Telluria mixta: one gene and its partner. The protein of the gene in region 1 interacts with the protein of each later gene in a pairwise test. Links are inferred from orthologs where the notes say so. Each region holds a gene or a part of one and is shown on either strand. Other genes may lie near its edges.

Evidence for each region.
Region 2: the proteins of P0M04_RS04510 (region 1) and bioB interact in binary tests that used the Escherichia coli proteins (3 or more experiments, as listed by UniProt). The link is inferred for Telluria mixta from one-to-one orthologs.

What each region holds. Positions count from the first base shown.
Region 1 is NZ_CP119520.1:1,002,601-1,014,544, forward strand. The notes cover bases 4,563-7,364. They hold P0M04_RS04510 (class II glutamine amidotransferase), read right to left. Parts: upstream 6,447-7,364; coding sequence 5,679-6,446; downstream 4,563-5,678. Other genes in these bases: P0M04_RS04505 (EAL and HDOD domain-containing protein), read right to left, coding at 4,563-5,588; P0M04_RS04515 (BTH_I0359 family protein), read right to left, coding at 6,594-6,851; P0M04_RS04520 (GTPase), read right to left, coding at 7,012-7,364. Outside these bases: lycopene beta-cyclase CrtY, read left to right, coding at 1-821; P0M04_RS04485 (phytoene desaturase), read left to right, coding at 818-2,305; 15-cis-phytoene synthase CrtB, read left to right, coding at 2,302-3,249; P0M04_RS04495 (sterol desaturase family protein), read right to left, coding at 3,173-3,679; P0M04_RS04500 (DUF2141 domain-containing protein), read left to right, coding at 3,735-4,142; more of P0M04_RS04505, read right to left, coding at 4,308-4,562; more of P0M04_RS04520, read right to left, coding at 7,365-7,407; P0M04_RS04525 (response regulator), read right to left, coding at 7,397-8,149; P0M04_RS04530 (sensor histidine kinase), read right to left, coding at 8,243-10,534; P0M04_RS04535 (DUF4390 domain-containing protein), read right to left, coding at 10,538-11,101; 16S rRNA (cytosine(967)-C(5))-methyltransferase RsmB, read right to left, coding at 11,138-11,944.
Region 2 is NZ_CP119520.1:2,113,653-2,125,622, forward strand. Bases 5,359-8,186 are described here. They hold bioB (biotin synthase BioB), read right to left. Parts: upstream 7,373-8,186; coding sequence 6,344-7,372; downstream 5,359-6,343. Other genes in these bases: P0M04_RS09450 (acetyl/propionyl/methylcrotonyl-CoA carboxylase subunit alpha), read right to left, coding at 5,359-6,234; bioD (dethiobiotin synthase), read right to left, coding at 7,392-8,096. Outside these bases: P0M04_RS09420 (penicillin-binding protein activator), read right to left, coding at 1-514; rsmI (16S rRNA (cytidine(1402)-2'-O)-methyltransferase), read left to right, coding at 528-1,436; P0M04_RS09430 (hypothetical protein), read right to left, coding at 1,443-2,075; P0M04_RS09440 (hydroxymethylglutaryl-CoA lyase), read right to left, coding at 2,277-3,191; P0M04_RS09445 (2-hydroxyacid dehydrogenase), read right to left, coding at 3,201-4,142; more of P0M04_RS09450, read right to left, coding at 4,225-5,358; bioF (8-amino-7-oxononanoate synthase), read right to left, coding at 8,194-9,384; bioA (adenosylmethionine--8-amino-7-oxononanoate transaminase), read right to left, coding at 9,384-10,727; P0M04_RS09475 (enoyl-CoA hydratase/isomerase family protein), read right to left, coding at 10,749-11,534; P0M04_RS09480 (carboxyl transferase domain-containing protein), read right to left, coding at 11,545-11,970. UniProt on the Escherichia coli protein: Catalyzes the conversion of dethiobiotin (DTB) to biotin by the insertion of a sulfur atom into dethiobiotin via a radical-based mechanism.

The DNA of each region.
Region 1 (11,944 bases):
CGCCGACGCACGTCGAGCTGGCCGGCGGCGTGCGTCTGCACGCGCGCGCCGTGATCGACGGCCGCGGTCCCCTGCCCGATGCGGGGCTCGCGCTGGGCTGGCAGACGTTCCTCGGCCAGGAAGTGCGCCTCGCCGAACCGCACGGGCTGGTGGCGCCGGTCATCATGGACGCGAGCGTCGCGCAGCAGGGCGGCTACCGTTTCGTCTACGTGCTCCCATTCGCACGCGACCGCCTGCTGATCGAGGACACGCACTACGTCGACGCCGCCGCGCGCGACGCCGACCGCCTGCGCGCCAACATCGCGGCGTATGCAGCGCAGCGTGGCTGGCGCATCACGGAGGTGCTGCGCGAAGAACACGGCGCGCTGCCGATCGTGCTGGCGGGCGACGTCGAGCGCTACTGGGACAACCTGCGCGGCCAGCCGGTATCCGGCCTGCGAGCCGGATTGTTCCATTTCACGACCGGCTACTCGCTGCCGCACGCGGTGCGGCTGGCGCGGCGTCTCGCCGGCCTGTTCACCGTGGACGCGCCCGCGCTGTTCGGTGCCATCCGCGCCGATGCGCGCGCCACGTGGCGGGAGCAAGGTTTCTATCGCCTGCTGAACCGCATGCTGTTTTTGGCCGGCAGCCCGGACGCGCGCTGGCGCGTGATGCAGCGCTTCTACCGCCTGCCCGCGCCGCTGATCGCCCGCTTCTACGCGGGCAGCACGACCCTGCTTGACAAGGCGCGCATCCTGTCCGGCAAGCCGCCCGTCCCCGTGCTGCAGGCACTGGACGCGGCGCGCCGCATCCACCCTCACCAGATCGGGACATCCGCATGAACGCATCGAATACCGCCGTGGTCGTGGGCGCCGGCTTCGGCGGCCTGGCACTGGCCATCCGCCTGCAGGCGCAGGGCGTGCAGACCACGCTGCTGGAAAAGCGCGACAAGCCGGGCGGCCGCGCCTACGTGTACGAAGACGAAGGCTTCGTGTTCGACGCCGGCCCCACCGTGATCACGGATCCGTCCGCGCTGGAAGAACTGTTCACGGCCGCGGGCCGGCGCATGGCCGACTACGTGGAGATGCTGCCCGTTTCTCCGTTCTATCGCCTGTGCTGGGAAGACGGCAGTTATTTCGATTACGCGAACGACCAGGAAGCGCTGGACCGCCAGATTCACGCGCGCAACCCGGCCGACGTCGCTGGCTACCGGCGCTTCCTCGCGTACTCGCAGGCCGTGTTCGCGGAAGGCTACCTGAAACTGGGCGCCGTGCCGTTCCTGTCGTTCCGCGACATGATCGCGGCCGGGCCGCAACTGGCGCGCCTGCAGGCGTGGCGCAGCGTGTACGGGATCGTGTCGCGCTTCATCCAGGACGAGCACCTGCGACAGGCGTTTTCGTTCCACTCGCTGCTCGTGGGCGGTAATCCGTTTGCCACGTCGTCGATCTACACCTTGATCCACGCGCTGGAGCGCCAGTGGGGCGTGTGGTTCCCGCGCGGCGGCACGGGCGCGCTCGTGCGCGGCCTGGTAAAACTGTTCGAAGACCTGGGCGGGCGCATCGAACTCAATGCGCCCGTCGCCGCGATCGAAACGAGCGGCGCGCGCGCGACCGGGGTGCGGCTGGAGGACGGCCGGCTGTTCAAGGCGGATGCCATCGCGTCGAATGCGGACGTCGTGCACACGTACGCGCATCTCCTGGGCGCACATCCCCGCGGCGCGGCGCAGGCCGATACGCTGCGCAAGAAGCGCTTTTCGAATTCGCTGTTCGTGCTGTACTTCGGCCTCGACCGGCACCACGACCAGCTGCGCCACCACACGGTCTGCTTCGGCCCACGCTACCGCGAGCTGATTACGGACATCTTCGGCGGCAACGCCCTCGCCGACGATTTTTCGCTGTACCTGCACGCGCCGTGCATCACGGACCCGTCGCTGGCGCCGCCCGGCTGCGGCAGCCATTACGTGCTGGCGCCCGTGCCGCACCTGGGCAATGCGCCGATCGACTGGACGGTCGAAGGGCCGCGCTACCGCGACCGCATCTTCGACTATCTCGAGCAGCGCTACATGCCCGGCCTGCGCAGCCAGCTCGTCACGAGCCGCATCTTCACGCCGCTCGACTTCCGCGACGAGCTGAACGCGCACCTCGGCTCCGCGTTCTCGCTCGAGCCGATCCTCACGCAAAGCGCGTGGTTCCGGCCGCACAACCGCGACGCGGACCTGGCTAACCTGTACCTCGTGGGGGCAGGCACGCATCCTGGCGCGGGCGTGCCCGGCGTGATCGGCTCCGCGAAGGCGACGGCTGGCCTGATGCTGGAGGCGCAGGCATGAGTGAAGCGCTGCTGGATCACGCGACAGAAACCATCCGCGTCGGCTCGAAAAGCTTTGCCGCCGCGGCGAAGCTGTTCGACAAGGACACGCGCCGCAGCGTGCTGATGCTGTACGCGTGGTGCCGCCATTGCGACGACGTCGTCGACGGCCAGGAACTGGGCCACAACACGACGGCACCCGTCGATGCCACGTCCCAGGTCGGGCGCCTGCGCGACCTGACGCTCAGTGCCTACGCGGGCGAGCCGCAATCCGACCCGGCGTTCGCCGCGTTCCAGGACGTCGCGCTGCGCCACGCGATTTCGCCGCACCACGCGTTCGACCACCTGGCCGGCTTCGCGATGGATGCGGCGGACGTGCGCTACGAGACCATCGACGACACCCTGCGCTATTGCTACCACGTGGCCGGCGTCGTCGGGCTGATGATGGCATCCATCATGGGCGCGCGCGATGCTGCGGTGCTGGACCGCGCGTGCGACCTCGGCCTCGCGTTCCAGCTGACGAACATCGCGCGCGACATCGTCGAGGATGCGCGTATCGGCCGCGTCTACCTGCCCGCGGCGTGGCTGCGCGAGGCGAACATCCCCGTCGCCGACGTCGCGCACGAACGGCACCGCGAGGCGCTCGCGCGCGTGGCCGCGCGCCTCGTCGACCATGCGGAGCCCTACTACGATTCGGCGATGGACGGCGTCGCCGCCCTGCCGCTACGCTCGGCCTGGGCCATCGCGACGGCGCGCCGCGTGTATCGCCAGATCGGCATCGAAGTGAAGCGCCGCGGCGCACGCGCCTGGGACACGCGCGCGGGCACGTCGCGCGCGACGAAGCTGCGCCTGCTGGCACTGGGCGGGATCGACGCGCTCGCGTCGCGGTTCAGGAAGCCGGCGTCTCGTCCGGCCGGACTGTGGCGCGCGGCGCACCACCGTGCAGCGCATGCAGCCGGCGCTTGAGGGTGGCGACGGGCGGCGCATACAGGAAGCCGAACGACACGGCGCCGTCCTTGCCCGCCACCGCATGATGCATCCGGTGCGCCTGGTACAGCCGCTTCAGATAGCCCTGGCGCGGCACGTACCGGAACGGCCAGCGCTGGTGCACGAGGCCGTCGTGCGCGACGAAGTACAGCGCGCCGTAGGCCGTCATGCCGGCGCCGATCCATTCGAGCGGATGTCTTCCCTCGGTGCCCGCGTAGATGAGCGCGATGGCCACGCCCGCGAACACGACGGCATACAGGTCGTTCTTCTCGAACCAGCCCGTGCGGGGTTCGTGGTGCGAGCGGTGCCATCCCCAGCCGAAGCCGTGCATCACGTACTTGTGCGCGACGATGGAAAACACTTCCATCGCGATGACGGTCAGTACGACGATGACGGTATTCCACAGCATGGCGCGCACCTCATTGAAGATGCGCCGAGCCTAACATAATTCCCGCGAGGACCCCATGACACTTCGTATCGCCGCCCTCCTGCTCTTCTCCCTGCCCGCGATCGTCCGCGCCGCGACGATCGACGTCCACGTCACCAACACAGCCGGCGGCAAGGGCAACGTCAACGTGGCCGTGTGCGACCGCGAGCGCTTCCTCAAGCAGTGCGCGTACACGGGCTCCGTGCCCGCCCGCGACGGCGAGACGGTCGTGACGATCAAAGGGGTGCCGGCGGGGACGTGGGCCGTGCTGGCCTACCAGGACGAGAACAGCAACGGTGAACTGGACCGCAACCTGATCGGCATCCCGAGCGAGAACTATGGATTCAGCCGCGACGCGCGCGGGCGTTTCGGTCCGCCGTCGTTCGACGATGCCGCCATGCCGATCCGCGACGAGGCCGCGAGGGCGACGGTGCGGCTACATTAAGGACGCGGACACGACACTCGCAATCGATGAAGACACGGAACGTGTCGGGGCATCGCATGACCATAGCGAGCGGCGGCAGATGCGGTCGAGAAGCGCAGCCGTACTTGCGTACGGCGAGCATCGCAGACCGCAGCTGCAACGCGCAGCTGGTCAGGCGAGCCCCCTTCAGATGGCGTAACGCACCACGGAGTCGGACCACTGGAATGCGGACATCTCCAGCTCGATCATGTCGTCGCCCGAGATCTGGAGCTCCTTCAAGGTGGGCAGCACGAGTTCCGTGTTCTCGTCGGCCTGCTCGATGCTCTCGGACAGCTTGAGCAGCTCGCCGAAGAAGCCGGCGCGGCCCACGAGGGCTTGCCGCACTTCGTCGCTGACGGGGATCTGTTCGACGATGTCGCCCATCGGAATGCCGAACAGGACGTCCATCAGCGACATGATGCCGACCGTGAACGCGATGTCCGCGACGGCACGCTGGCCGGGACGCAGGCGCTGGGCCAGCAGCTCCATCAGGCGGCCGCGCGTGGTGGCCAGCATCAGCAGCGGCGTCTGGTTGTGGCCGCGCGTGGCCGGTTCGGCATACAGCATGATCTGCAGCCAGCGCTGCAACTGGCGCCGGCCCAGCACGAGCAGGGCCTGGCTGACGGAATCGATGCGCTGCGTCGCGCCCACGGCCGGCGTGTTCACGAGGCGCAGCAGGTTCAGCGCGAGCGTCACGTCGCGCTTGACGGCCTTTTCGATGTCGGCATTGTCCGCGTCCGACATCACGAGGTTCATGAGGTCGACGACGGCCAGCTGCGACGGCGACAGCTTGCGGCCGCCCAGCACGGACGGACGCGCGAAATAATAGCCCTGGAAGTAGTCGAAGCCGAGGTTCATCGCGGCCTGGTAGGTGTCGCGCGTCTCGACCTTTTCCGCGACCACGGTCTTTTCCATGCCGTGCAGGCGGCGCACGAGGTTCGGCAGCTGCGCGGGGGGCACGCTGCGCAGGTCCAGCTTGACGAAGGCGGCCAGCGGCAGCAGGCGCTGCAGGCGCAGGCTGTCGCCGTCGACACCGTCCAGCGCGAAGCGGAAACCGTGGCCCGCGAGTGCGCGCATGCGCGCCAGCAGGTCGTCGTCCGGCACGACGTCGGACACGATCTCGAGGATCGTCCGGTCGCGCGGCAGGAACGCGAAGATGTCGCTTGCGAGGACTTCGGCGTCCACGTTCAGGAAGCAGGTGGCGTCGCCGATCGCGCGCGCGAGGCCCAGTTGCGCCGCATGGGCGATCACGGCGGCGGTCGCGGACAGGCCGGTCTCGTCGGCCTCGCCCTGGCGCGCGCTGCGGAACAGGAGTTCGTAGCCATACAGGGCCTGGTTGCGGTCGAGCACCGGCTGACGCCCCAGGTAGAAGTCACGCACGCGCAGGGGATAGTTCGCGTGGTCCAGGCTCGCGGCGGTATCGGTCATCATGGACTCTTGTAGCAAGGGAACGTAGATACTTTAACGCATTCCGCCGCCCGGTGACTATGTGAAAATGATTTCCTGTAAAAAACTTTGTCAGGATTGCGGCAGGCCGTCCACGAAAACCTTCAATTCACCCGGCGCGAATTCCGTCCACGTTTCGTTGGTCGTGAGCGGCGTCGTGACGATGATGGCGACCCGGTCGTTCGGCGTCGTCACCTGGGAAAAGTCGACGGACAAGTCCTCGTCGGCCAGGCAGGCTTTGTCGAAGGGGTACTGACGGATCACGTAGCACAGCTTCGTGGAGCAGTGCGCGAACAGCGCCGTGCCGTCGGACAGCATCATGTTGAACGTGCCGTAGCGGGCGATGATGGCGACGAGGTCGGCAATCGCGGCGCGCAGCACGGGCATGGCGGGCGGCGTGTCGCCGAAGCGGTCGCGCAATTGCTGCAGCAGGAAGCAGAAGGCCTGTTCGCTGTCGGTATTGCCCACCGGGCGGTACGGCCCGTCGAGGATGGGATCGAAGCCCTTGAGGTCGCCGTTGTGGGCGAACACCCAGTAGCGGCCCCACATCTCGCGCACGAACGGGTGGCAGTTTTCCAGCGCCACCTGGCCTTGCGTGGCCTTGCGGATATGGGCGATGACGTTCAGCGACTTGATCGGGTAATGCTTGATCAGTTCCGCGATCGGCGACGCGATGGCGGCCTGGTGATCGACGAAATGGCGCACGCCGGATCCCTCGAAGAACGCGATGCCCCAGCCGTCGTGATGCGTGTCCGTGCGTCCGCCCCGATGGGCGAAGCCGGTGAAACTAAACACAATGTCCGTCGGGACATTGCAATTCATGGCGAGTAGCTGACACATGGGTCAAGCTTACCATGCGCGAACGCAAAGCCGGTATGAGGAAAAAGTGTTTGGAAATAAGGAAGATGGTGCCCTGCGTCGCCGGCCCGAACAAGGCTGCGTCACGCAGAGCGGTGGTCGGACGGCATGTCCGGCCCGGGGGGAGACTCAGTGCAGCACGACCGGTTGGCTCATCAGGGTATCGTACGAACCCAGGAAATCGTCGATTTCCTCCATGGTCGGCTCGCTCGCGATCAGGTTGTTGACATCACGCCGGAACGCTTGCGCCAGTTTGCCGCCGATGAAAGCTTCGCGCCGGCCGGACTTGTCGACGATCTCGTAGCCGCCGAAGCGCAGGGCTTCGAGGTTGTGATCGACGCCAAATTCGACAACGCTGTACTGTTCGCTGTTATAGATCATGTTCATGATGACTCCTTCACTCGATCAGATGGGTGCAAGGGCCGCCCGGCGGCGGACGGCGCACTTTCCACTTTCTTTCCACTTCGATTAAGAGGTGGGGCCACTGGAACCGAATTCAAGAACCTCTACAACTTGTTACGAATGCCATCAACACGCTGCGGGAGATTCAGGCCTTCAGGTCGGAAGTCAGCCGTAACAGCTGATCGTATGGCTCGGACTGCAGCCACGATCGCAACTGATCAAGATGCTCGCTGTCCGCGACACCGATGAAGATACGGCGGGGTCGTTGGCGCAGCAGGCGATTCAATGTTACACGCAAAACCAGATTACCGGTGCAGCACAGGCAACCGGGCGCGATCCGCGCAACTGTCTGGCCGGATGGAAGGTCGTCGAGGGGGGAGCTGCCGGACGCGAGGCCTTCAAGGATGATGGCCTGCGTGCGGTCTTCATGCAGATCGGAAAGGTGGGCGGCGATGGCCGCTTCGCGCGCAGCGGCGCCCGGACCGGTGACGAGCGTCAGGACGGTGCGCGCATCGTCCCCACCTCCGGGATTACTGTGCACTCTTCTTGCCCAGCTTGCCCGGTTCGACGCCGAGCTGCTTGAGCTTGCGGTACAGGTGGGTACGTTCCAGGCCCGTCTTTTCGGCCACGCGGGTCATGGAACCGCCTTCGCGGCCCAGGTGGTGTTCGAAGTACATGCGCTCGAACGCGTCGCGCGCCTCGCGCAGCGGCAGGTCGAACGACAGCGTGTAGCCGTGCGCATGCGCCTCGCCGTTGCTGACCGGACGGGCCATGCCCATCGACGCGCCCATCGACCCGCCCTGCGGCTGCGGCGCATACATCGGCTGCGCGGCGGCGCTCGGCTCGGGCACGGGCGAGGACACCGAGGCGACGGTCGCCATCGGACGCGGCGCGATCGCCGGGGCGCGCGCCACTTCCTGGCCGCGCTGCAGGCCCTGCTGCACCGCTTTCAGCAGTTTTTGCAGGGCGATCGGTTTTTCCAGGAAATTCAGGGCACCGATGCGGGTCGCTTCCACGGCGGTGTCGATGGTGGCGTGGCCGGACATCATGATGACCGGCATCGTCAACAGGCCGTCGCGCTGCCACTCCTTGAGCAGGGTGACGCCGTCGGTATCGGGCATCCAGATGTCGAGCAGCACCAGGTCGGGGGCGCCCTGCTGGCGCGCCTGGCGGGCCTGCTGCGCGTTTTCCGCCAGCTGGACCGCGTGTCCCTCGTCGCCAAGGATTTCCGAGAGCAGCTCGCGGATGCCCATTTCATCGTCAACTACGAGTATGTTCGCCATCTTGTTATGCCTTTTTAATCTGACTCTCTCTACGGAGACGCTGTTCGAACGCTGACGCGCGCTCCTTTATACAGCCAAGATTCTATGCGCGATTCACGCTTCGGCCAAGTTCGCCTCTGGCGCTAACTTTAACAGCAAAATCGATACCGAAGCGCCACTTCCGTCGGCGCGGTTGGCGACGTCGATCCGGCCGCCATGTTCGTCGACGATCTTCTTGACCATCGGCAGGCCCAGGCCGGTGCCACGCGCCTTCGACGTGACGTACGGTTCGAACGCCCGCGACAGGATCTTCGGCGCGAAACCGGGCCCGTTGTCCACGATCGCCAGGCGCACCGCGGTGCCCGTGCCGCCGTCGGCGCCGACGTAGTGGATGGCTTCCGTCACGATGTCGATGCGGGGCGGGTCGTCCTGCGGCGGGCGGTCGGCCAGCGCGTCCTGCGCGTTCTGCAGCAGGTTGTGGATCACCTGGCGCAGCTGGGTCGCGTCGCCCATCACGCGCGGCAGGCCGGGGGCGAGCGACGGATGGATCACGTCCGAGCCGTCCTCGGACAGGTACAGGTTCAGGATCTCGTCGATCAGGTCGTTCAGGTCCAGCGGGTGCAGCACGGCCGGCGGCGTGCGCGCGTAGTCGCGGAAGTCGTCGACCATGCGCTTCATCGCGGCCACCTGACTCACGATGGTGTCGGTGGCCTTGTTGAGGAGGGCCGCGGCGTCAGGGTCGACGCGGTCCGCCAGCTTCATCTGCAGGCGTTCGGCCGACAGCTGGATCGGCGTGAGCGGGTTCTTGATCTCGTGCGCGAGGCGGCGCGCGACCTCGCCCCAGGCCACGGAACGCTGGGCCGAGATCACGTCGGAGATGTCGTCGAACACGACGATGAAGCCGCTGCCCGCCCCCACCGGCAGGCGCGAGCCGCGCGCGAGCAGCGTGAGGTCGTGGTCGTCGCCGGTGCCGGCACGGCGCGGGATCTCGATCTGCTGTTGCCAGTGCGCGCGCCCCCGCCCGCGGCCAGCGGCCGATTGCGCGCTTTGCGCCGAGAAGGCGCGGGTGACGGCGCCGGCGAACACCTCCAGCCCCTCGATCTCGTCGAGCGGGCGGCCGGCCAGCGACGCGACGTCGACCTGCAGGATGCGGTGCACGGCATCGTTCGAGTTGACGACGACGCCGTCGGCATCCATCACGATCACGCCGGCCGACATGTTGGCCAGCACGGATTCCAGGTGGGCCTTGGCGCTTTCCAGCGCCGCGCGGTTGCGTTCGACGGCGGAGCGCGCTTCGAACAACTGGCCCGTCATCGCGTTGAACGATTGCGTGAGCGTGCCCAGTTCGTCGTTGGTCTCGACGATCGGGCGCGGCGACAGATCGCCCTCCGCGACCGCACGCGTGCCCTCGGCCAGCACGAGCAGCGGTTGCGCCAGATTGCCGGCGATGAGGAACGAGGCGCCGATGGCGGAAAAGATCGCGAGCAGCAGGGTCAAGGTCAGCTCGCCGATATACATCTTGTTCAGGCCCCGGCGCGCCGCGAAGCGTTCCTGGTATTCGCGGTAGGCGGTCGACAGCACGGCGGCGTTGGACGCCAGGTTGACGGGCACGGACTGCGTCAGCTGCAGGTAGCGCGGCGCCATGCCGGGCGGTTCGGGCACGGCGACGACCACGCGCAGGCGCAGGCCCGTGGCGGCGTCGAGGGCGGTGGGCGCCTCGTCGTGCGCCTCGCGGAAGTCGTCGTCGATGCCGCCTTCCGGGCGCGCGTAACCGCCCGGCATCGCGGCCTGCTTGAGCATCTGCGGCGTGGGCAGGTCGGAGGGGCCGACGACGGCGCGGCGGTCCTCGGTGGCGCTGGCAACGGGCTTGCCGGCCGCATTCAGCAGCAGCGCGCTCTGCATGCCGTTGCCGTCGTCGAGCGCGCGCGCGAGGATCGTCTGCGCATCCTGTTCGCCCTGCCCCGCCAGGGTGGCGGCGACGGTGCCGGCGTTGGCGCTCAGGTCGGCCAGGGCTTCGTCGAGCGCGGCGCGGGAGAGATTGAGGCCTGAGTCGAGCGCGGCTTCGATCTTGACGTCGAACCACGACTCGATGGAGTGCGAGACGAACTGCACTGACACCATGAAGACGACGAGCCCGGGCAGGATACCGATCCCCCCGAACAGCACCATCAACCGCACCATCAGCCGCGAGCCGAACTTGCCCGCCTTGTAGCGCGAATAGAGACGCCAGAACGCGACCATCACCAGCACGAACAGCGCGCCGGCTACGACGATGATCAGGCCGAACAGCCAGGCGAAATTGCGGGCGAAGAAGCCCGTGTTGCTGGAGGCGGAGGCGAGAAGGAAAACGAGGATCGACGCGATCGCGCTGCCGATCACGAGGGCATAGCGCAGGGCCCGGATCACGGCTTACTCCGCACGGTAGGTGAAGGTCTTCTTGTGCGAGGCCAGGCGCCAATCGGAGTTATTCAGGGCATCGACCTGGAGCGGCTTCAACAGGTATTCGCGGTCCATGAACATGCGCACGGTGGCATTGTAGGTCTCGCCCGGCTTGAGATCGCCCTTGCGGGCAATCAGCCAGCGGGCCGGCGCCCGGATCGCGAGCAGCGCTTCGTCGAGCGTGTCGAAGTTCTGCTGGATGCTGCCGGGGGCGGAGACGTGATAGACCCGGAACAGCACGTCGTAGTTCAGCTTGAGCGTGCGGCGCGAGGACACGGCATGGTCGTCGGTCCACCACCAGCGCGGCCGGGTCAGCTCGATCTCGGTGGTGAACGACAGCGGCACGCCGTGCTGGATGGCCTGCTCGAGGCCGGGCGTCAGGTCGAACGAATACCTGGCGTCGAGACGGTAGCCATCGTCGGAAGCCTGGATACTGGCGCGGGTGATTTCGATCCCTTCGGCCGCCTGCGCCGTGGCGCATGTCAATGCCAGCAGCAGCTGGCAGGCGAGGAGGAGGAAAAATCGTACAGTCACTAGGGCCAGAGCCTTAAAAAGCGTTGTCGGGATTGCTCACGCTCCGGCCTTCTGGAATAGGGCGTAGAACAGACCGTCATGATCCTGCCCGGCGCCACTTCGAGGAAGCAGTTGGCCCGGCGCATCGAGACGGACCGCACCGTGGCGCGCCGCGAAGGCGGCGGCCTGCGCTTCCGATTCCTGCGGCCAGAGCGAACATGTCACGAACAGCAATTTACCATCGGGCCGCAGCATCTGCCAAAGATTGTCGAGTATTTTGCTGGAAAGTGTTGCAAGTTGGTGGGTGTCACTCTTGCGTCGTAACCAGCGGATATCCGGGTGGCGGCGGACGATGCCGGAGGCCGTGCACGGCACGTCGGCGAGGATACGATCGTATTGACGACCATCCCACCAATCCGTCGCTTCCGCCGCGCCCGCCTTGACGGTCGCGGACAGGCCCAGGCGCTGCAGATTCTGGTCCACGCGCATGAGGCGGCGCGCGTCGGCATCCAGCGCCGTCAGGTCGACGTCGGCCGTCTCCAGGATGTGTCCGCTCTTGCCGCCCGGGGCCGCGCAGGCGTCCAGCACGCGCATGCCGTCTTTCAGGTCGAGCAGCGGCGCGGCCAGCTGGGCACCCGCGTCCTGCACGGAGACAAGGCCGTCGGCAAAGCCGGGGATCTGCGCCACGTTAACGGCCTGGGCCAGGCGCACGGCGCTCGGCCCCACCTGCTCCGCGCGCATGCCGGCCGCGGCCAGCGTTTTCAGATAGGTGTCGACGTCCGTCTTGCGGCGGTTCACGCGCAGGGTCAGCGGCGGCTGGCGGTTGCCCGCCTGGAGGATCGCCTGCCAGTCGGCCGGGTACGC
Region 2 (11,970 bases), 1.1 Mb from region 1 along the record:
GCACGCTCAGCACGACGGTCGGCCGCGTGACGGCGTCGCTGTCGGCCAGCGCCGCGACGGCGGAACGCGCCAGCGGGCCGACGATGATGTCGCTGGCCACGGCCGCGCGCGCGTAGGCGTCGAGCACGTCGCGCGGCGCGTCGCCCGTCGAGACGACCTCGGCCTTGAAGCCCGTGCCGTCCCGTTCCATGCCGGCCATAAAGCCGGCGCGGACGGCTTCGGCCGCTGTCGCCAGCGTGGCGGAGCGCATCGGCAGCAGCAGGGCGATGCGGATCGGCACAGCGGACGGTGGCGGCGGTGGAGCGGGTTCGTTCGGTGGCGGTCGGGCAGGTCTCGGCTGGATGGCCGGATCCAGCATGGCGAGAAGGGGAGCGGGCGCACTTGTGTTAGTGTCCACGGACGCGCACAATCGCTGCGGCCCGGCACATGGCGTGCCGGCCAGGGCATAACCACCCAGGCTCATCAAGATGAGCAGCCAGGCCAGCCGGGCGCACAATGCCTCGAGAATCTTCATCCGTATCCCCAACATGACAGAAACCCAGTCCAGCCAGATCGCCCAACTGCCCGTCATGGGCGAGGCCGCCCAGCAGTCCTATCCTACCGCAACGCTTTACGTGGTGGCCACACCCATCGGCAACGTCACCGACATCACGCTGCGCGCGCTGCACGTGCTGCTGCTGGCCGACGTCGTCGCCTGCGAGGACACGCGCAAGACCGGCGCGCTGCTGACGCGCTTCGGCTTGAACAAGCAGATGATCGCTGCGCACCAGCACAACGAACGCGAAGTCGCCGAGAAAATCATCACGCGCCTGCGCGCGGGCGAACGCGTGGCGCTCGTGTCGGATGCGGGCACGCCGGCCGTGTCCGACCCGGGCGCGCGCATCGTCGACGCCGTGCGCGACGCCGGCCTGCACGTCGTCCCCGTGCCCGGCTCATCGGCTGCCATCGCGGCGCTGTCGGCAAGTGGCCTCGTGAACGACCGCTTCTATTTTGTCGGCTTCCTGCCCGCGAAGACGAAGCAGCGCGAAGCGGAACTGGCCACGCTCAAGGCCGTGCCGGCGACGCTCGTGTTCTATGAGGCACCGCATCGCATCATGGACTGTGTGGAATCTCTCGTCGCCGCATTCGAGCCGACGCGCCAGGTGGTCTTTGCGCGTGAGCTTACGAAATTGTTCGAGGAAATCCACCGCTGCCCGCTTTCTGACGCCCTGGCTTGGGTGAAGGCCGATGCCAACCGCGAACGCGGCGAATTCGTCGTGCTGGTCGAGGGCGCGCAGACGGAGGACGATGAAGGCGATGTCGAAGCGGAGCGCGTGCTGCGCATCCTGCTGGAAGAGTGTTCGGTGAAACAGGCCGCCGCGCTGGCGGCGCAGATCACCGGGAAAAAGAAGAACGCGTTGTACGAGCGGGCATTGCAGATCAAGGGCGCCGAGTAGGCATCGTTACCACTTGCACCCGCTGTCCTTCTTGTCCATCGCGAGGAAGATCGGCGCCAGCAAGCCCCCGGGCACGCCATCCTTGCAGTCCGGCCGCTTGGCCTGCTTGATCGCCCGTTCGAACTTGCTTTCCGTTTGCAGTTGCGGTTTCGGCAAGCGTTCGAGCGCCGTGCCCACCTTGTCCGGATCGGGTTCGTTGGCCAGCTTCGACGCCATGCCGCGCGCCATGCTGCGGGCGGCGTCGACGTCGAAATGCCGCGTCGTCGCAGGTTCCGGCGGCGGCGCGGGCGTGTCCGGTGCCGGTTTCACGGCATAGGTTTCCTCGGTCGACTGGCGTTTTTCCACTGGCACGGCGATCACGGGGCGGGTTTTCTTGGCGGGAGGCTGCGCGCGCGGGATCGGTTTGGCCGGCGTCTCGGCCGGTTTCACTTCGACGGGCGGCGCTGGCGGCGGCGGCGCGGCTTGTAAACGGATCGTGAGCCGTTCCGGCGGCGCGGCGGGCAACGTCGTTGCGGGCTGGCGATAGACAGCGAGCAGCACCACGTGCGCGAGCACCGACAGCGCAATGCCCGCCGCGATGCGGTTGACCTGCTTGCGGTCGGGGAGGGCGCCGTCGATGTTGTCGATTGCAAACGTCACGTCTTCACCTGTACGGAAAACCACGAATTCACGGGCTTTCCTTGACCTGGACAGTACCCGGACGGTATGATGGCTGTCTTCGGAGTGTAGCGCAGCCCGGTAGCGCATCTGGTTTGGGACCAGAGGGTCCAAGGTTCGAATCCTTGTACTCCGACCAGTATAGCAAGAGGCCGACGAGAGATCGTCGGCCTTTTTCATTTGTTACAAGCTCTTCTTCGCCAATAACGCATTGCCCGCGCGGCTCGCGCCCTTGCGGCCGAGATGCTGCGAAATGAACGCGCCCGCCTCCACGACGAGATCGAGGTCGATGCCCGTCTCGATACCCAGTCCGTTCAGCATGTAGACCACATCCTCCGTCGCCACGTTGCCCGTCGCCCCCTTTGCATACGGGCAACCGCCCAGGCCCGACACGGACGAGTGGAAGATCGTGACGCCCAGTTCCAGGCTGGCGTAGATGTTGGCGAGTGCCTGGCCGTAGGTGTCGTGGAAGTGGCCGGAGATGCGGTCCAGCGCGAACGCGCGCGCCGCCGCTTCCATCACGGCCTGCGTCTTGCGTGGGGTCGAGACGCCGATCGTGTCGGCGATGTCGATTTCATCGCAGCCGAGGTCGCGCATGCGGCCCACGACGTCGGCGACGGCATCCAGCGGCACGTCGCCCTGGTACGGGCAGCCGAACGCGCAGCTGATGCTGCCGCGCAGGCGCAGGCCGTTGTCCTTCGCTGCTTTCGCCACGGGTTCGAAGCGCGCGATGGATTCCGCGATCGAGCAGTTGATGTTCCGCTGCGAGAACGCTTCCGACGCGGAGCCGAAGATCACGACTTCATCCGCTTTTGCGGCCAGCGCCGCCTCGAAGCCCTGCATGTTCGGCGTCAGCGCGGAATACAGCGTGCCGGGACGGCGCGCGATGCCGGCCATGACCTCCGTGCTGGTCGCCATTTGCGGCACCCACTTCGGCGAGACGAACGACGCCGCCTCGATATTGCGGAAGCCCGCGCGGGAAAGGCGGTCGACCAGTTCGATCTTGACCGCGGCGGACACCGCTTCCTTTTCGTTCTGCAGCCCGTCGCGCGGGCCGACCTCGACGATCCTGACGTGTTTGGGGAGTGAATTGTGCATGGTGGTTTCCTAGTAGCCGCGGGCGCGGTCGACGATGTCGTCGATGGCCTCGCCCCGTTCCAGCTTCTCGATCTTCGCCGCGATCTGGCGCACCGCTTCCTCGCGCAGGGTGAGCGCGGAGATGTGCGGCGTGATGGTGATGCGCGGCTCGTTCCAGAACGGATGCGGGGCCGGCAGCGGTTCGTTGCGGAACACGTCCAGGGTGGCGCCCGCGATGTGGCCGGCGCGGATCAACGCCAGCAGGTCCGGCTCGGCCAGCAGCGCGCCGCGTGCCACGTTGATCACGTAGGCGCCTTCGGGCAGCTGCGACAGGTGCGCGCGGTCGAGCAGGTTCGTCGTCTCGGGCGTGAGCGGCAGCATGCAGACGAGGACCTGCGTGCCGGACAAAAAATCGCCCAGTTCGTCCATGCCGGCAAAGCATGGCACGCCCGGCACGTCCTTCGGCGACCGGCTCCAGCCGCGCACGGGAAACCCGAGCTGGCGCAGGGTGCGCAGCACGGGCATCCCGAGCTTGCCGAGGCCCAGCACGCCGACGGTGAAGTCGGCCTTGCGACGGCGCGTTTCCAGCGGGTTCCAGATGCCCTGGCGCGCCTGCTGTTCGTAATCGTCGAAGCGGCGGAAGTAGCGCAGGGTCGCATACGCCACGTACTCCGCCATCTGCTCGGCCATGCCCGCATCGCCCAGGCGGACGATGGGGACGGGCGGCAGCGCGTCGCCGAACTTCAGCAGCGCGTCGACGCCGGCGCCCATCAGGAAGATCGCCTTCACGTGAGCCAGCTGGTCGAGCAGCTGCGGCGTCGGCGCCCACACGACGGCGTAGTCGCAAGGTGGTTGCGACGCCAGCGACATGTTCTCGCGCCACACGACGGTCTCCGCGTGCGGCAATGCATCAGCAAAATCACGGGCCCACGGTTCGATGACACCGTCACCCCTGTACAGCAGTATCCGCATCATTCGTCTCCTGATAATTGTTATGGATTGCGTGTGCTGTCTCGTTGGTGTTTCTGCGCCGTGGTCTCCGCCACGGCGTGTATTACGCTGCCGCCTTGAAGGCCAGCAGCGGTGCGCCATCCGCGACCTGGTCGCCGACCTGGTACAAGACTTCCTCGACCAGGCCATCGCTCGGTGCGGCAATCGTGTGTTCCATCTTCATCGCTTCCATGATCACGAGCGGCTCGCCCTTTTTGACGAGCTGCCCGCTGGATGCGATCACCGCCACCACCTTGCCCGGCATCGGTGCCGTCAGGCGGCCGTCTGCCGTTTCGTGCTCGCCGGCATGCGCGAGCGGGTCGTGCCAATCCAGCACGTGGTGCAGGCCGCCGGTGAACACGTGCAGCGTTTCGCCGTCGCGCCGCACCGTGCCCTGGATGGCCTGGCCGTCCAGGCGGATCGCGTAGCGGCTGTCATGCTGCGAGACAAGCGCCAGCGGATGCGGCTTGCCGTCCGCTTCGAGCGTCCACCCGTGCGCATGATAGGCCATGTCGATTGCATAGACCTTGGCCTGGGTCGTGGCCGCGTACTCGTCGCCGAATGCCAGCCGGCGGCGGTACGTGCCGTTCATGCGCCAGCCGTGGGTGCTGGTCCACGGGTCGGCCGCGTTGCTGCTGGTCGACGTTTCCGCCGCGACGAGGGCAACGGCCGCCAGCGCCAGCGCGGGCAACGGTGCCGGACCTGCCGGCGGGAACAGCGTTGCCGTGTTCCGTTCGATCAAGCCCGTGTCCAGGTCGGCATGCGCGAAGGCATCGCCTTCGACGAGGCGTTTCAGGAACGCGATATTCGTCGCGAGGCCGACGATGTGGAATTCGGACAGCGCCTGCGCCATACGCGCCAGCGCCTGTGCGCGGTCCGCGCCCCACACGATCAGCTTCGCGATCATCGGATCGTAGAACGGCGAGATGGCATCGCCGGCGCGCACGCCGGAATCGATGCGCACGTCGCCCAGTTCGAACGCCACGTGGCTTGGCGTATCCATGCACTGCAGCGTCCCGATCGAGGGCAGGAAACCCTTCTCCGGATTTTCCGCATACACGCGCGCCTCGATCGCGTGGCCGTGGATCGTGAGTTCATGCTGCTGCTTCGGCAGCGGCTGGCCAGCGGCCACGCGCAGCTGCCATTCGACGAGGTCCGTCCCCGTGATCATCTCGGTCACGGGGTGCTCGACCTGCAGGCGCGTGTTCATCTCCATGAAGTAGAACGTGCCGTCCTGGTTGGCGATAAATTCGACGGTGCCCGCGCCCACATAACCCACCGCGCGCGCGGCCGCGACGGCCGCTTCGCCCATCGCGGCGCGGCGCTCGGGCGGCATGCCGGGGGCCGGTGCCTCTTCCAGCACCTTCTGGTGACGGCGCTGCACGGAGCAGTCGCGTTCATGCAGATAGACGCAGTTGCCGTGCGTGTCCGCGAACACCTGGATCTCGATGTGGCGCGGGCGCGTAAGATATTTTTCGACGAGCACCTTGTCGTCGCCGAAGGACGAAATGGCTTCGCGCTTGCACGACGCGAGCGCGGCCTGGAAATCCTCGGACCGTTCCACCACGCGCATGCCCTTGCCGCCGCCACCCGCGCTGGCTTTCAGCAGCACCGGGTAGCCGATGCGGTTCGCTTCCGATTGCAACAGTTCCGGATCCTGCGCATCGCCGTGATAGCCCGGCACGAGCGGCACGCCCGCGCCTTCCATCAGCTGCTTGGCGGCCGATTTCGATCCCATCGCGCGCATCGACGATCCCGGCGGGCCGATGAACACGAGGCCCGCGGCCGCGCAGGCTTCCGCGAATTCCGCGTTCTCGGACAGGAAGCCGTAGCCCGGGTGGATCGCCTGCGCGCCGGTGGCCAGCGCCGCGGCGATGATCTTGTCGCCGCGCAGGTAGCTGTCCTTGGCGGCGGCGGGGCCGAGCAGGATCGCTTCATCGCAGACCGCTACATGTTTCGCGCCGGCGTCGGCTTCCGAATAGACGGCAACGGTCTTGATGCCGAGGCGGCGCGCGGTGGCGGCGACCCGGCAGGCGATTTCGCCACGGTTGGCGATGAGGATCTTCGTGAACATGGGTGTCTCGTCTGTTTTATATGTTGTGAAACTCGGCTTGTGGCCTGTGACTTCGATAAAACCTGGCTTGTGGCCCGACAGCGTTGTGGCCCCCGAGGGGGCCGTGGGATCAGCAGCCGCAGCTTTCCTTCTGCACCGACTCCAGCATCGCCGAGCGGGTTTTCAGGCCCAGCTTTTCCAGCAGCTTGCGGTCGTCGTCCGCTTCCGGATTGTCCGTGGTGAGCAGCTTGTCGCCGTAGAAGATGGAATTGGCGCCGGCCATGAAACACATCGCCTGCACGGCTTCGCCCAGCTCGCGGCGGCCGGCCGACAGACGCACGCGCGCCTTCGGCATCGTGATGCGGGCGACGGCGATCGTGCGCACGAATTCGATCGGGTCCAGCGGCGGCAGGCCGTGCATCGGCGTGCCTTCGACCTGCACCAGGTGGTTGATGGGCACCGATTCCGGATACGGGTTCATGTTGGCCAGTTGTGCGATCAGGCCCGCGCGCTGGGCACGCGTCTCGCCCATGCCCACGATGCCGCCGCAGCAGATCTTCAAACCGGCCGTGCGCACGCGGCCCAGCGTGTCCAGGCGGTCGCGGTATTCGCGCGTGGAGATCACGTCGCCGTAGAAGTCCGGCGAGGTGTCGATGTTGTGGTTGTAATAGTCCAGGCCCGCCTGCTTCAGTTGCTCGGCCTGGCCTTCTTCCAGCATGCCGAGGGTCGCGCAGGTTTCCATGCCCAGCGCTTTCACGCCGCGCACCATGGCTTCGACCTTTTCCATGTCGCGCTCTTTCGGGCTGCGCCATGCGGCGCCCATGCAGAAGCGGGTCGCCCCCTTGGCCTTCGCTTCGCGCGCGGCGTCCAGCACGGTGTCGAGGTCGAGGATCTTCTTCGCCTCGACGCCCGTGTCGTAGCGCGCGGCCTGCGGGCAGTAGCCGCAGTCTTCCTCGCAGCCGCCCGTCTTGATCGACAGGAGGGTCGCGAGTTCGACGTCGCCGTCGGGGAACTCGGCGCGGTGTGCCTGCTGGGCGCGGAACATCAGGTCCGGCAGCGGCAGTTCGAACAGCGCGAGCACGTCGGCCAGCGGCCAGGTGGCGTCTTTCGGCAGGGAGGCCGGCGTGACCGGCGGGTGGAGAGTAACGACTTGGGTCATTTCGGATTCCTTGTTTTGGTTAGGCGCGCTTGGCCGGCCATCCCGGCAGGCTCGCGAGCTCGATATGGGGGGCCGCCGCGGCGGCCGTCGGTTCGTCCAGGCGCGGCACGCGGCCGAGCAGTGGTGCGGGCAGGCGGCGTTCGAGTTCCGCGACGTTTTCGTCCGCGAAACGCATGTCCGGGTCCACCTGGTTGGCGACCCAGCCCGCGAGCACGAGGCCGCGCGCGACGATCGCCTCGGCCGTCAGTAAAGCATGGTTGATGCAGCCCAGGCGCATGCCGACGACGAGGACGACGGGCAACCCGAATTGTACGGCCAAGTCGGCGCTGTCGAAATCGTCGGAGAACGGCACGCAGAAACCGCCTACGCCTTCGACGACGGTCGCGTCGGACGCGCCCAGGATTTCGGCATACGCCGTCAGGATGGGCACGGGTTCGATGGTCACGCCTTCCAGCGCGGCCGCGATGTGCGGAGCGCACGGTTCGCGCAGCAGGTACGGCGTCGTGATCGATTGCGGCAGCTGCACGTTGCCGGCCGCGCGCAGCATGGCGGCGTCGTCGTTGTGGAGTATACCGTCGCGTTCCTCGGCGCCGGCCGCGATGGGCTTCATGCCGCACGCGCGCACGCCGTGTTGCACGAGTTTATGGAGGATGGCGCTGGAGATCAGCGTCTTGCCGATCTCCGTGTCGGTGCCCGTCACGAAGCAGGCGAAGCGCGTCGGCACGCCTTCCGCGGCCAAGGGCGCGGGATGGCGGCCGGCACCGCGGTGGCCGTCGGCGCCACGTCGATGGCGCCGACGGATTGTTCGGGCTCGTTGAGGCTCATGCCCAGGTCCTTTCCAGCTGGTTGAGCGCAGTAATCAACTGCGCGACGTCTTGTTCGGTATGCGCGGCGGACAGCGTGACGCGCAAACGCGCCGTGCCCACCGCCACGGTCGGCGGACGGATCGCCGGCACCCATAGGCCTTGTTCGTGCAGGCGCGCCGCCACGGCCATCGCCTCGTCGTTGGCGCCGATGATGATGGGCTGGATCGCCGTCGTCGACACGGGACGCTGCCAGCGTTCCAGACGCAGGCCCGCGTCCAGTTGCGCGATGCGCGCACGCAGGTCGGCGCGACGTTTTTCGCCTTCGTCGCCCTCGATGATATCGACACTGGCCAGCAGCGCGTGCGCGAGCGCGGGCGCGGCGGCCGTCGTATAGATGTACGGGCGCGCGCGCTGGATCATCAGCTCGATCACGTCCTCGTGCGCGGCGATGAACGCGCCGCCCACGCCGGCCGCCTTGCCCAGCGTGCCGATGTAGACGAGGTTCGGCGAGCGCAGGCCGAAATGTTCCAGCGCGCCGCGTCCGCGATCTCCCAGGACGCCGAAGCCGTGCGCATCGTCGACGACGAGCCACGCGCCATGGCGTTCGCACAGGGCCAGCAATTGCGGCAGCGGGGCGAGGTCGCCGTCCATGCTGAACACGCTGTCCGTGACGACGATTTTGGTGGGCGCTTCGCTCGCGGCCAGTTTCTCTTCCAGCGCGGCCACGTCCCCGTGCGGATACACGGTCACGCCCGCACGCGCGAGGCGGGCACCGTCGATCAGGGACGCGTGGTTCAGCGCTTCCGAGAAGATCATCGCATCGGGCGCGCTGCCCAGCCCCGTCAGCACGGCGAGGTTCGCCATGTAGCCGGTGCAGAAGTACAGTGCGCGTGCGGATTCGAGGTGCGGCGCTTCGAACGCGGCCAGTCGCTCTTCCAGCAGCGCATGCGCGCGGCTGTGGCCCGACACGAGGTGCGACGCGCCGCTGCCGGCGCCATACAGGCTCGCGCCTTCACGCAGCGCTGCCACGACGCGCGGGTGCGCGGCGAGACCCAGGTAATCGTTGCTGCAGAATGCGAGCATGTCCCGGCCGTCGACGACCTGGCGCGGTGCGCAGGGCGTCTCCGCCGTGCGGCGGTGGCGGGTCAAGTTGCGGCTTGCCAGCTCGTCCAGCTGGGCGCGGACGTTGTCGATCAGGTTCGTCATCATTCGGCGATCACTTCTTCGAACACCTTGCGCGTGCGCGCCGCGAGGCCCACGATCTCTTCCTCGTCCAGCACGTACGGCGGCATCAGGTACACGGTGCGGCCGATGGGCCGCAATAACAGCTCGTTTTCCACGGCGCTCGTGAAGAAGCGGCGGGCGAACGTCGAGGCGCGCTGCGTGTCCGGCTCCACCGCGTCGAACGCGAGGATCATGCCGCGCTGGCGGAAGTTCGTCACGCGCTTGTGATCCAGCAGCGGCGCCAGTTCCACCATCAGGCGCGTGGCCGTCTCGCGGTTCCTGTTCAACACGTCGTCGTCCCGGAAGATCTGCAGGGTCGCCAGCGCGGCGCGGCAGGCCAGCGCGTTGCCCGTGTAGGAATGCGAGTGCAGGAAGCCGCGCGTGATGTCTTCGCTGTAGAACGCCTCATACACCTTGTCGGTGGTGAGGACGAGCGACAGCGGCAGATAGCCGCCGCTGATGCCTTTGGAAAGGCACATGAAGTCCGGCCAGATCGCGGCCTGTTCGCACGCGAAGAACGTGCCGGTGCGGCCGCAGCCGACCGCGATCTCGTCGGCGATCAGGTGCACGTGGTACTTGTCGCACAGCTCGCGCAGACGCTGCAGGTACAGCGGGTCGTGCATCGCCATGCCCGTCGCGCACTGCACGAGCGGCTCGACGATGATGGCGGCGATGCGGTCGGCGCGCTCCGCGAACAGCGCCTCGACATCCTTCGCCGCACGCAGCGCGACGTCCTGCGCGGACTCGCCGTCGACGGCGTTGCGCGCATCCGGTGACGACACGGTCCGCGCGGCGCGCAGCAACGGGCCGTAGGCATCCTTGAACAGCGCGACATCGGTCACGCCGAGCGCGCCGACGGTCTCGCCGTGGTAGGAACCCTGCAGGCAGACGAATTCCTGCTTGTCCGCATAGCCCGCGTTGCGCCAGTAATGAAAACTCATCTTGAGCGCGATTTCGACGGCGGATGCGCCGTCCGATGCATAGAACGCGTGGCCGAGCTGGTGACCCGTCAATGCGGCCAGCTGTTCCGACAGCTCGATCACCGGTTCATGCGTAAAACCCGCGAGCATCGCGTGTTCCAGCTTGTCCAGCTGGTCTTTCAACGCCGCGTTGATGCGCGGGTTCGCGTGGCCGAACAGATTGACCCACCACGAGCTGATGCCGTCCAGGTAGCGTCGGCCTTCATGGTCGTACAACCACGGCCCCTTGGCGTGGCTGACGGCGATCAGCGGCACCTCTTCGTGGTGCTGCATTTGCGTGCATGGATGCCAGACGCTGCGCAGGCTGCGCGCGATCCAGTCGGAGGAAGTGGTGGTGGGTTTCAATCTACGTCCTGTTTGGTCTAGCTAGTCCAGCCATGAAGGCCGGCGTTTTTCGAGAAATGAGGCGACGCCCTCGCGCCCTTCGAGCGACGCGCGGATGCCCGCGATGCGGCCCGCCGTGTCTTCCAGCAGCGCTTCCGTGACGGGTGCACCGGCGATCTCGCGCACGAGCGTCTTCGCTTCGCGCACGGCGTTCGGGCTGTTGTTGGCCAGCGCCTGCACGATGCCGGCGACCTTCGTGTCGAGGTCCGCGGCCGGCACGATCTCGTGCACGAAGCCGATGCGGTGGGCTTCCTTCGCGTCGAAGCGTTCGGCCGTGAGGAACCAGCGGCGCGCGGCCTGTTCTCCCATCGCCTTGATCACGTACGGCGAGATCGTCGCGGGGATCAGTCCAAGCTTCACTTCCGACAGGCAGAAGTTGGCCGTATCGACCGAGACGACCACGTCGCACGCGGCCACGAGGCCCATGCCGCCGGCGTAGCAGTCGCCCTGCACCTTGGCCACGACAGGCTTCGGGCAGACATAAATCGTGCGCAGCATGTCGGCGAGGCGCATGGCGTCGGCGCGGTTTTCGCTGTCCGAATAACCGGCCATCTTCTTCATCCAGTTCAGGTCCGCGCCGGCGCAGAACGCGGGGCCGTTCGCGGCCAGCACGATGGCGCGTACGAGCTCATTGCGTCCCAGTTCGTCGAAGGCGAGAGCCAGTTCCGCGATGCTTTGTTCGTTGAACGCGTTGCGCAGGTCGGGCCGGTTCAGCGTGACCTGGCCGATGCGGTCCGTGATCGTGACGGTGAGGGTCTGGTAGTCCATGTCTGTCTCCTCACATGCGGAACACGCCGAACTTCGTGTCCTCGATCGGCGCGTTCAGCGCGGCCGAGAGGCCCAGGCCGAGCACCATGCGCGTATCGGCCGGATCGATCACGCCGTCGTCCCACAGGCGCGCGGTGGCGTAATACGGGTGGCCCTGGTGTTCGTACTGTTCCTTGATCGGCTGCTTGAACGCGGCTTCTTCGTCCGCACTCCACTGGCCGCCGCGCGCCTCGATGCCGTCGCGCTTGACGGTCGCCAGCACGGACGCCGCCTGGTCGCCGCCCATCACGGAGATGCGCGCATTCGGCCACATCCACAGGAAGCGCGGCGAGAACGCGCGGCCGCACATGCCGTAATTGCCGGCGCCGAAGCTGCCGCCGATGATCACGGTGAACTTGGGCACGGAGGCCGTCGCGACCGCGGTCACCATCTTGGC